3 regions of the Dactylosporangium sp. NPDC049742 genome follow, and region 2 is predicted to be linked to each of the others. Evidence: riboswitches for the same ligand, from Rfam matches in the RefSeq annotation. Region 2 holds a riboswitch; each other region holds the start of a gene.
The links. Region 2 has a riboswitch for thiamine pyrophosphate ahead of AB0J72_RS47805 (fumarylacetoacetate hydrolase family protein). Riboswitches for the same ligand answer to the same signal wherever they lie in the genome.
Positions count from the first base shown of each region.

Region 1: it holds a riboswitch for thiamine pyrophosphate, as region 2 does, so the genes downstream of both, thiS (sulfur carrier protein ThiS) here and AB0J72_RS47805 (fumarylacetoacetate hydrolase family protein) in region 2, are expected to answer to the same signal.
Region 3: it holds a riboswitch for thiamine pyrophosphate, as region 2 does, so the genes downstream of both, AB0J72_RS09680 (ECF transporter S component) here and AB0J72_RS47805 (fumarylacetoacetate hydrolase family protein) in region 2, are expected to answer to the same signal.

Region 1 is NZ_JBFANF010000062.1:23,481-26,745, forward strand. Features, by position in the region: gene thiD (bifunctional hydroxymethylpyrimidine kinase/phosphomethylpyrimidine kinase) at 1-104, opposite strand, end outside; gene AB0J72_RS46160 (thiamine phosphate synthase) at 101-616, opposite strand; gene AB0J72_RS46165 (thiazole synthase) at 610-1,356, opposite strand; gene thiS (sulfur carrier protein ThiS) at 1,400-1,606, opposite strand; TPP riboswitch at 1,605-1,715, opposite strand; gene thiO (glycine oxidase ThiO) at 1,741-2,793, opposite strand.
Region 2 is NZ_JBFANF010000066.1:23,453-26,717, reverse strand. Features, by position in the region: gene AB0J72_RS47815 (GAF and ANTAR domain-containing protein) at 1-651, shown strand, start outside; gene AB0J72_RS47810 (universal stress protein) at 833-1,027, shown strand; gene AB0J72_RS47805 (fumarylacetoacetate hydrolase family protein) at 1,104-1,958, opposite strand; TPP riboswitch at 2,162-2,291, opposite strand; gene AB0J72_RS47800 (DUF6401 family natural product biosynthesis protein) at 2,674-3,021, opposite strand; gene AB0J72_RS47795 (hypothetical protein) at 3,248-3,265, opposite strand, start outside.
Region 3 is NZ_JBFANF010000005.1:230,415-233,679, reverse strand. Features, by position in the region: gene AB0J72_RS09685 (ATP-binding cassette domain-containing protein) at 1-946, opposite strand, end outside; gene AB0J72_RS09680 (ECF transporter S component) at 963-1,529, opposite strand; TPP riboswitch at 1,603-1,709, opposite strand; gene AB0J72_RS09675 (acyl-CoA dehydrogenase family protein) at 1,862-3,265, shown strand, end outside.

The DNA.
Region 1 (3,265 bases), on a different contig from region 2:
AGGTCCGCCTGGATCCCCGCACCCCCACCGGAGTCGGACCCGGCGATGGTCAAGGCGACGGCCGGGTTCACGCCGTCACCTCCGCTGCGCTCCGGGCCGGTCACGCGGTCATCAGCTCCTTGACGAACCTCGCGGGGTCGTCGGCGCGCATGACGGCGCCCATGACGGCGACGCCCGCGGCTCCCTCGTCGAGGCAGTCCCGGACCCTGGCCGGCGAGTCGACGCCGCCCAGGGCGTACACCGGCAGCGGGACGACCAGCGCCATCCTGGCGAGCGCGGCCAGCCCCAGCGGGGGGCCGTAGCCGGGTTTGGACCGGGTCGGGAAGATCGGCGACAGGGTCGCGAACCCCACCTCCGCCTCGGCCGCGGCGAAGAGCTCCGCCTGGTCGTGGCACTTGCGGTACGCGGCCGTGTCCTCCGCCAGCACGAGCCGGCCCTTGACGCCGTCGAGCATGCCGCGGAGCCGGTCGGCGAGGTCGGCGCGGGCCCCCTCGGGCAGGTCCTGCTCGCCGAGGACGACCAGCCGCGCGCCGCCGTCGATCGCCCGGTTGACCACCTCGTCGAGCGGCCGGTGCGCCTGCCGGCGGTCGGTGAACAGCACCAGCCTCGTCACCATGGCAGTCCCCCCATCGGGCTCGAGGCGGTCGCGTACAGGCGGCGCGGGATCCTCCCGGCGGTGTGCGCGAGCCGGCCCGCCTCGACCGCGAGCCGCATCGCCTCCGCCATGCGCGCGGGGTGCTCGGCGCGGGTGACCGCGGTCGCGAGCAGCACCCCGTCGCAGCCGAGCTCCATGGCGAGGGCCGCGTCGGAGGCGGTGCCGATCCCGGCGTCGAGGATGACCGGCACGGCCACCTTCTGCCGGATGAGCGCGATGTTGTGCGGGTTGCGGATGCCGAGGCCGGAGCCGATGGGCGCGCCGAGCGGCATGACCGCGGCGCATCCGGCGTCGGCGAGGCGCTGGGCGAGGACCGGGTCGTCGGTGGTGTACGGCAGGACCGTGAACCCGTCCTCGACGAGCCGCTCCGCGGCGGTGACCAGCTCGACCGCGTCGGGCAGCAGCGTCTCCTCGTCGCCGATGACCTCCAGCTTGACCCACGCCGTGCCGAACGCCTCCCTGGCCAGGTGGGCGAGCTTCACCGCCTCGGTCGCCGTGTAGCAGCCGGCGGTGTTGGGCAGCACCCGGACGCCGCACCGTTCGACGACGTCGAGCAGCGACGGCGCGCCCGGGTCGAGCCTGCGCAGCGCGACCGTGACGAGCCCGGTGCCGCTGGCCCGGATCGCGGCCTCGAGCGCGGCGTGGCTGGTCGCCCCGCCGGTGCCGAGGATGAGCCGCGACGGCAGGTCCTCCCCGGCGATGCTGAGCTTCGCGCCGTTGGCACCACCGGTGCCGTTGCCGAGGTCAGCCACCTTGGACCGCCGTGAGGACGTCGATGGTGTCGCCGTCGACCGGCCTGGTCCCGGCCCAGTCGGCCCTCGGCACGACGGACCCGTTCAACGCGACGGCGACGCCCCGCGGGTCGGCGACCCCGGCGAGGCCACGGACGACGTCGGCGACGGTCGCGGTGTCGTCCACATCGGCGGCGACCGCGTTGACCACGAGCTGCATACGGCTCACTCCTGACTCCCTGCGCCGGCATGATCCGGATCAGGTTCGACGGTCGGGGGCTGACAGCCCCCCTCTCAGCCCGGTCATACCGGACTCCCGTGGGGTACGAGCTGACCATAACCCCGCCGCGGTCCTCAGGTAAAGCGGCCCACCCCGTACGCGCTGATGTCCACGTCCGTCGATCCCTTGGTGACCAGGTCGGCGACGGCGTGCGCGGTGACCGGCGCGAGGAGCACGCCGTGCCGGTAGTGCCCGCCCGCGACGTACACGTTGCCGGGCGGGTGCCCTTCGAGCCGGCCGAGGATCGGGGCGTTGTCCGGGGTCCCGGGGCGCAGGCCGGCGAGGGTCTCCGCGAGCGCCAGCTCGGCGACCCCCGGCAGCAGGTCCGCGGCCGGTCGCAGCAGGTCGAGCACCCCACCGGCGGTCACCGTCGTGTCGGCGCCGCGCTCCTCCTCCGTCGCCCCGACGACCAGCTCCCCGTCGGCGCGCGGCACCAGGTACACGTGCCGCCCCAGCGCGACGCCCCGCACGACGTGCGTGAGCAGCGGCTCGGCCCCCCGCAACCGGAGCAGCTGTCCCTTCACCGGCCGCACCGGCAGCCCGGTCAACCGCCCGATCCCGATCCCGTTCGCGACGATGATCACATCGTCCCGCAGGCTGGACAGGTCCTCGACGTCCCGCTCCACCCACGTCACCGGCAGCCGCTCCGACCGCAGCGCGGCGAGCAGCAGCCGCGGGTCGACCTGATGGTCGCCGGCCGCCTTCGCCCCGCCGCGCACCCGCGGGCTGAGCATCGGCTCCAGCTCCCGCAGCTCCCGCCCCCGCAGCGGCTCGACCGGCAGCCCCGCCCGCAGGTAGTAGTCGACGAGCCGCCGCACCTCGGTGAGGTCGTCGTCGGTGAGCGCGACGAGCAGCGTCCCCTCCGTCCGGTACCCCAGCGGCATCCCGGTCGCCGCGCTCAGCTCCGCCGCGAACCCGGGCCACCGCCGCATCGACTCGAGCATCAGGCCCTGCAGCGCCTCCTCCCCGAAGCTCGCCTCGGCCGCCGGCGCCAGCATCCCCGCCGCGACCCGGCCCGCCCCCCGCCGCGGGTCCCGGTCGTACACGGTGACCTGCTCCCCCCGCCGCGCCAGCTCCCACGCGACGCTGAGCCCGACGATCCCTCCCCCGACGATCCCGACCTTCACGCCACCCCTCCAGCCGGACCCTGCCCCGACGCCGCATGCCCATCGGCGTGGCCGGCGCCCAGCGAGCGCGACCGACCGCCTTCCCCAGACGGACGGAGGCCGTCACCTTCGAACGGGCGGGACCCGCCGCCTTCCCCGGATGAATCCAGACGCAAGCGCCCGGATTTATCCGGCATTTCGCTTTTGTCCGGTGCAGGGATGACGGTCGAAGTGGTCATGGAATCAGCTGCGGGAGCAGTCGCGCTATCGCCCGCTGAACTGGTCGCGGCCGGTCCGGACATGGAGACGGCAGACCCGGTCGCCGACCCGGCTGCGGGGGGTGCGCACACGGAGTCGGCAGTGGACGGAGCAGCAGTGGACGGAGAAACGGCGGAAGGGTCAGCGGCAGAAGAGGAGCGGCCGACCGAGGAAGCATCGCCCGCCGAGGAGGAGCCGGGAGCGGGGGGATCGCCGGCAGGAACACCGACTGCAG
Region 2 (3,265 bases):
ATCGAGTTCATGCAGATGCTCGCCGACCGCGTCGCCGGGCTGGTCACCGACACCACCGTCGGCCTGCTGCTTGCCGACGAGCAGGACCGGTTGCACTTCATGGCCGCCTCGGACGAGACGACCACACTGCTGGAGCTGCTGCAGCTGCAATGGCGGGACGGGCCATGCCTGGACGCATTCCGCGGCGCGGCGCCGGTCGTCAACGCCGATCTGTCCACCGCAAGCCCCCGCTGGCCGCAGTTCGCGCGCTACGCCACCTCCGCCGGGTTCCGCTCGGTGCACGCGTTCCCGCTACGACTGCGCGACGACGTCATCGGCGCGATGGGCGTCTTCGGCACCGGCCGCAACGACCTCGACGACGCCGACGTGCAGATCGTGCAGGCACTGGCCGACGTCGCCGCGATCGGCCTGCTGCAGGAACGGGCGATCCACCACGGCGAGGTGCTCACCGAGCAGCTGCAGGGCGCGTTGAACAACCGAATCATCATCGAACAGGCCAAAGGGGCCGTCGCGCAGGCGCACCACGTCTCCGTCGACGCGGCCTTCGAGCTGATCCGGGCCCACGCCCGGCGCACCCACCGCCGCCTCAGCGACGTCGCCCTTCGCGTGCTCACCGACGTGACCAGCCTGCCCGACCTCACCGCTGATTGACCCGGTGCGCAGGCGCGACGACCTGCCCGCCGGACTGTGGAATGCCGCCGCGAGTACGTGCCCACGTGCAGGTGCCCCGCCGTGACACTCTCGAGGCTCAGCCGAGGGCGATCAGACCCTCGCCGACACCGTCGCGGATGTCAACGCCCAGCACGCCACCACCGTCGATGTCGTCACCCGGGTGGTGCAGGGCCACCCGGCGAAGGTCCTACTGGACGCCGCGAACGGCGCCGAACTCCTCGTGGTGGGCAGCCGCGGGCACGGCACGTTCACCGGGATCCTGCTCGGCTCGGTCAGCCAACACTGCGTGCAACACGCACCCTGCCCGGTCGTCGTCGTCCCGTCGCGCGTTCATGCCGAGAAGGCAGCATCATGAACCCGCGACCTGGGGCGGCAGCGACCTACGGATGGTCGAACAGATCACCGGCCGGCTGACCCGGCCCCGGGCAATGCTACCGGCGGCACCTGAGGACGTGGCCGTTCTCGCCGCGGCCGGTGACGTAACCCCGGAAGACGGTAGGGCCGCTGATCCCCAGCAAGCCCCTCTCCCCCCAGCGGGCACGTCCTCCCAGGTTCCGTCGGCGCCGGCACGCACCACCCTCATCTGCTGGTAGGGCGGGCACTGCCCGACCGAATGCGGCCGCGGCGCTTCCGGGAAGCTGCGCGCGCTCGCGCAGGACGCCTCGCTCAGCCCGTAGCCCTCGGCCAGGATCGCCGTGCGCCCTCGACGGCGGGCAGCGGCTGGGGGCGCGCCTGCTGCCTCGGTGGGCCGCAGGACGAGGACGGCGTCGAGCAGGCCGTCGCGGGCGACCGCTTGGTGCGTAGGTCGATTCGGGCAGGCCCCGCGCCCTGAGCGGTACGGCTTCGATCGTGGCCAGGTCATCGGGCGCGGCGTAGTACGGCCACAGCAGGTCCCCGGTCATCGGGCGTACCTCACGACCGTGCGCTGCCGGCCGAGGTCGATCGCGCCGTCGTCGGTGGCGACGGCGGTCTCGACGACTTGGCCTCGTAGAGCTGGGCTTGGCCTCGTAGAGCTGGGTCTGCGGAAGCTGGACGTCACGCGCCGCGATGTCGTTGGCAACCACCATGCCCGCGACGTAGTCGGCGAGGTTGTCCGCGGTGACCGTCGTGCCGACCGGCATCTGGCGGCCGAAGACCAGTCCGATCTCCACCTCGTAGTCCAGCAGCCGCACGTGGCCGGGGCGGACCACGTCGTCGAACGGGCCGCTGATCGAGCCCGACGTCTTGCGGAAGAACGTCAACGGGACCGTCTCGGGCTTGCCGCCCGTGTCCTTGACGTGCGAGATGAAGTTCGTCGACGTGCGAGATGAAGTTCGTCATCTGGGCGACGACGCGGCAGGGCGCGTTGCACGGGATCGCGCGCGGCATCCACCCCGGCGATCCTCACCGGCAGTAGTCTTGATCCCGATCACGCAACATGCGTCACGCCACATCGCCATGGCCGTTGACATCATCAAAGACGGCGCGCCGAGTGGTCGGTGCAGATGAATAACCTGCGAGGCAATTTTCCTGCGCCGGCATTGTCCGGATCAGGTGAATGGGGATCGCCGTCCAACCTCTCCGATCTTTCGGCCTCTCAGCTCCGCTGGGCTAATAGCTTCGCTCTCCCGCTTGTCCCGCAGGCACTCACATACGCTACGCCGGAAACCGGCAGGTGCAGGGTGAGAGCTCGGGTGAAGCTGATCCGAAAATGCAGGGTGAGAGGGCAGGCGGCAGCATCCCGGCGCAGCTGGGATGCTGCTTACTACGGGCCGGTCGGGCGGCTGGGGCGAGAGTGACGGTGTAGCCGAGAGCTTCGAACTGGCGGATGTGGTTGCGTTTGCGGCGTTCGGGATTGACGCGGGTGTCGTAGAAGCCTGGGCCGAGGTCGGTAAACCAGGCGCGGCTCGTCGGCCACCCCGGCCAGAGCGCTGGCGTCGCGGGCCCGCCGCCACTCGACGATGCGCGAGGAGTACAGCGCCCCTTCACTGAGCAGCAGGAGGCGAAACGTTGCTTCTGCCGCTACGCCATGGCGCTGCAGGCCAAGTCGCACAGGGCCACGAGCCGGACCGTCACACCGTCGGCGTCGACCCAGCCGGCCAGATCGTGCTGCGGCGGCTGCCATCCGCGGTCGGTGGCCCCGTCCAGTAGGCCGTCGGCGTAGCTCGCCAACGCTGCGGGCGTCGGCCGGCGGCCGCGGACGCCGAGCAGGTCCCGCACCTCGGCTGCGTGCTGGTCCACCCGCGCCGACAGGCTGGGAACCATAGCTGCTGCCGCGAGGCCGGCGGCGCCGATGCGGCGGTGGAGGCGGTCGAGCAGCATCTGCACGGTCGCGTGGTCGGTGCCCAGGTTCGAGGCGGGGATGTTCATGAAGTACGACCATAGAGACGGCGTACCGGGGCGAAAATGCCGCAACCGCTCCTTTACCGGCATCCTGACCGTTCGGCTGCCGACCGACTGGCCGATCGGGCGAGTCCGGGACGATCCGCCGGACCCGGCAACCCGGTATGCCGGGACTGCCGGGTTGCCGCTCACCAGGGACGGCGGTGGCACGGCCCGGGAGGGTCGCAATCACCGCCGCAGTCGAGCACCGGCGCTACCGGGTCGCCGGCGG
Region 3 (3,265 bases), on a different contig from region 2:
GCTCCGGGTTCTGGAAGACCGAGCCGATCCGGCCGGCGAGCTTCGAGGCCCGCCAGCGGTGCGGCGGCCGCCGCTCGCCGGGGGCGTGCACCCGGCCGGGCTTCGCCGGCTTCGTCAACCCGCCCAGCAGCAGCGCCAGGGTCGACTTCCCGGCGCCGTTGGGGCCTTCGACGGCAAGGGCCTCGCCGGCGCGGACGACCTCGTCGACGACGTTGCCGGTGTGCCGCAGCGCCAGCCGCTCCGCGGTCAGCAGGACCGGGCCGGGACCGGAGCCGGGCCGGTGCGGCACGACGACCGGCTCCTGCTCCTCGCCCAGCGTGACCACCCGGTCGACCAGGGTCAACGCGTTCTCGAGGCGGTGTTCGACCAGGATCATGGTGGCGTCGACGTCGTGCAGAGCTTTCGCGAGCGCTGCCCGTACCAGCTGCGCACCCGCCGGATCGAGGTTGGCGGTCGGCTCGTCGAGCAGGAGCAGCCGCGGCTGCGACACGAGCACGCCGGCGATCGCGAGCCGCTGCTGCTCACCGCCGGACAGCTGGGCCGTGTCGCGTTCGCGGTCGTACGGGAAGCCGACGGAGGCGAGGGCGGCGTCGACCCGCGGCCAGATCTCGTCGCGGGCCACCCCCCGGTTCTCCAGGCCGAACGCGACGTCGTCGCCGCAGCGGCTCATGACGAGCTGGGTCTGCGGGTCCTGGAAGACGATGCCGGTGCCCGCCCTGCGCTGCCGGGCCGGCGCGCCGTCGACGAGCACCTCGCCCTCCTGCTCGCCGGAGTCCTCGGCGAGCAGGCCGGCGAGCGCGGCGAGCAGGGTGCTCTTGCCGGCGCCGGAGGCACCCGCCAGGAGGACCCGCTCGCCGTGCTCGATCCGCAGGTCGAAGTGGCGGACCGCCCAGGCCTTGCGCCCGGCGTGCCGCCACCCGAATCCCTTGAACTCGACGGTGCTCACTGTTGCTGAGATGTGCCTAGACGGCGGCCCGCTCGCGCCCCGAGGGGAAGCGGTCCAGGACGCCGGTGGTGGCGAGCGAGCGCTGCAGCGCCCACGAGCCGGCGCCGGCGATGACCGCGCCGCTGGCCATGACGATCGCCGCGTACAGGGCCTTGTCGGTGTTGCTGAACGCGCCGTAGTAGATGTTGAGGTCCAGCAGGGCCGCGCCGCCCCCGGCGAGGGCGCCGGCGACGAGCGCGTTGCCGAGCTTGAAGCTGCGGTAGCCGGTGAACGCGAAGCCGAACTCGCCGCCGACGCCCTGCACGAGGCCGGACAGCAGCACGCCGAGGCCCCAGGTCGAGCCGAACAGGGCCGAGACCAGCGCCGCGACGAACTCGGTGTAGAGCCCGGCGCCCGGCTTGCGGATGACCAGCGGGCCGAGCACGCCCGGGATCAGCCACACGCCGTAGATGAACGCGCGCCACGGCAGGGCGACGCTCTCCATGGCGTTCCACAGGTTGTTCCACGCGTAGAACACGGCGGCGAACGCCACCGCGATGACCGACGCGACGATGATGTCGACGGTCCGCCAACGGGTTTCCATTTCGGTGCCTCCTGGTCCGGGGGTGAGCCAGAAGGAGACGCGACGCCACGCCGCGGGTGCGGACGTGGCGCGTGGCCTGAGGTGACCGAGCTTCCTGCGCTGGCATTACCCAGATCAGGTTCGAGGGTCTGCGGCTTGCTCGCCGCACTCTCAGCGCTGTGCGCTCCCCTGTCGGATGTGAAGTTGTTTCCCGACGGTAACAGTGAACGTTTCCCGCTCGTAGGTCCGCGTCATGAAAATCACGGCGCTTGATCCTCGTTGGCGAGGCATGGCCTTCGCTACTGGCGGGTAATAGCCTGGTCGGTACTGGACTGACACCTGGGGGTGCCGCAATGACGCAGGTCGCTTCCTCGCCCACCGCTAGCAGCACGCACACGGAGAAACAGGCGCGCAAGGTCATCGAGGCCAGCCGCGAGCAGGAATGGCGCAAGCCGAGCTTCGGCAAGGAGCTGTTCCTCGGCCGCTTCCGCCTCGACCTGATCGACCCACCGCCGGCCGACAAGCAGGCCGTCGAAGGCCAGGAGTTCCTGGCGAAGCTCCACTCGTACATCAGCAGCGTCGACGGACAGCAGATCGAACGCGACGCGCGCATCCCCGACGAGGTGCTCCGCGACCTGGGCTCGCTCGGCGCCTTCGGGATGAAGATCGACACCAAGTACGGCGGGCTGGGGCTGTCGAACCTCGACTACTGCCGCGCCCTCGCGCTGGTCGGGTCGGTCAACCCGTCGATCGGCGCGCTGCTGTCGGCGCACCAGTCGATCGGCGTGCCGCAGCCGCTGAAGCTGGTCGGCACCGACGAACAGAAGTCCCGCTTCCTGCCCCGCCTCGCGGGCGGTGAGGTGTCGGCGTTCCTGCTGACCGAGCCAGAGGTCGGCTCCTACCCGGCGAACATGCGCACCTCCGCGGTGCCGACCGGGGACGGCGACTACCTGCTCAACGGGGTCAAGCTGTGGGCCACCAACGGCACCCTCGCCACCCTGTTCGTGGTGATGGCGCTGGTACCCCGTTCCGAGGGGCACCGGGGCGGCATCACGGCGTTCGTGGTCGAGGGCGACGCACCCGGGATCACGATCGAGCGGCACAACGCGTTCATGGGCCTGCGCGGCCTGGAGAACAGCGTGACACGCTTCCACGACGTGCGGGTGCCCGCCGCCAACGTCATCGGGGGTGAGGGGCAGGGCCTGCGGATCGCGCTCAGCACCCTGAACACCGGCCGGCTGTCGCTGCCCGCCATGTGCGTCGGCGCCGGCAAGTGGTGCCTCAACGTCGCCCGCGAGTGGGCCGCCGAACGGGTCCAGATGGGCCGCCCGATCGGCTCGTACGAGGCGATCGCGAAGAAGATCGCGTTCATCGCCGGCTCCACGTACGGCATGGAGGCGATGCTGGAGCTGTCCTGCCGCCTCGCGGACGACGACCAGAACGACATCCGCATCGAGGCCGCGCTGGTCAAGCTGTACGCGAGCGAGCTGGCCTGGAAGGTCGCCGACGAGCTGGTCCAGATCCGCGGCGGCCGCGGCTACGAGACCGCCGACTCCCTGGCCGCCCGCGGCGAACGCCCCATCCCCGCCGAGCAGATCCTCCGCGACGTGCGGATCAACCGCATCTTCGAGGGCTCGACGGAGATCATGCACCTGGCGATCGCCCGCGAGGCCGTCGACGCCCACCTCTCCGTCGCCGGCGACATCATCGACCCCGACGCCGGCCTGGGCGCGAAGGCCAAGGCCGCGGGCCGGGCC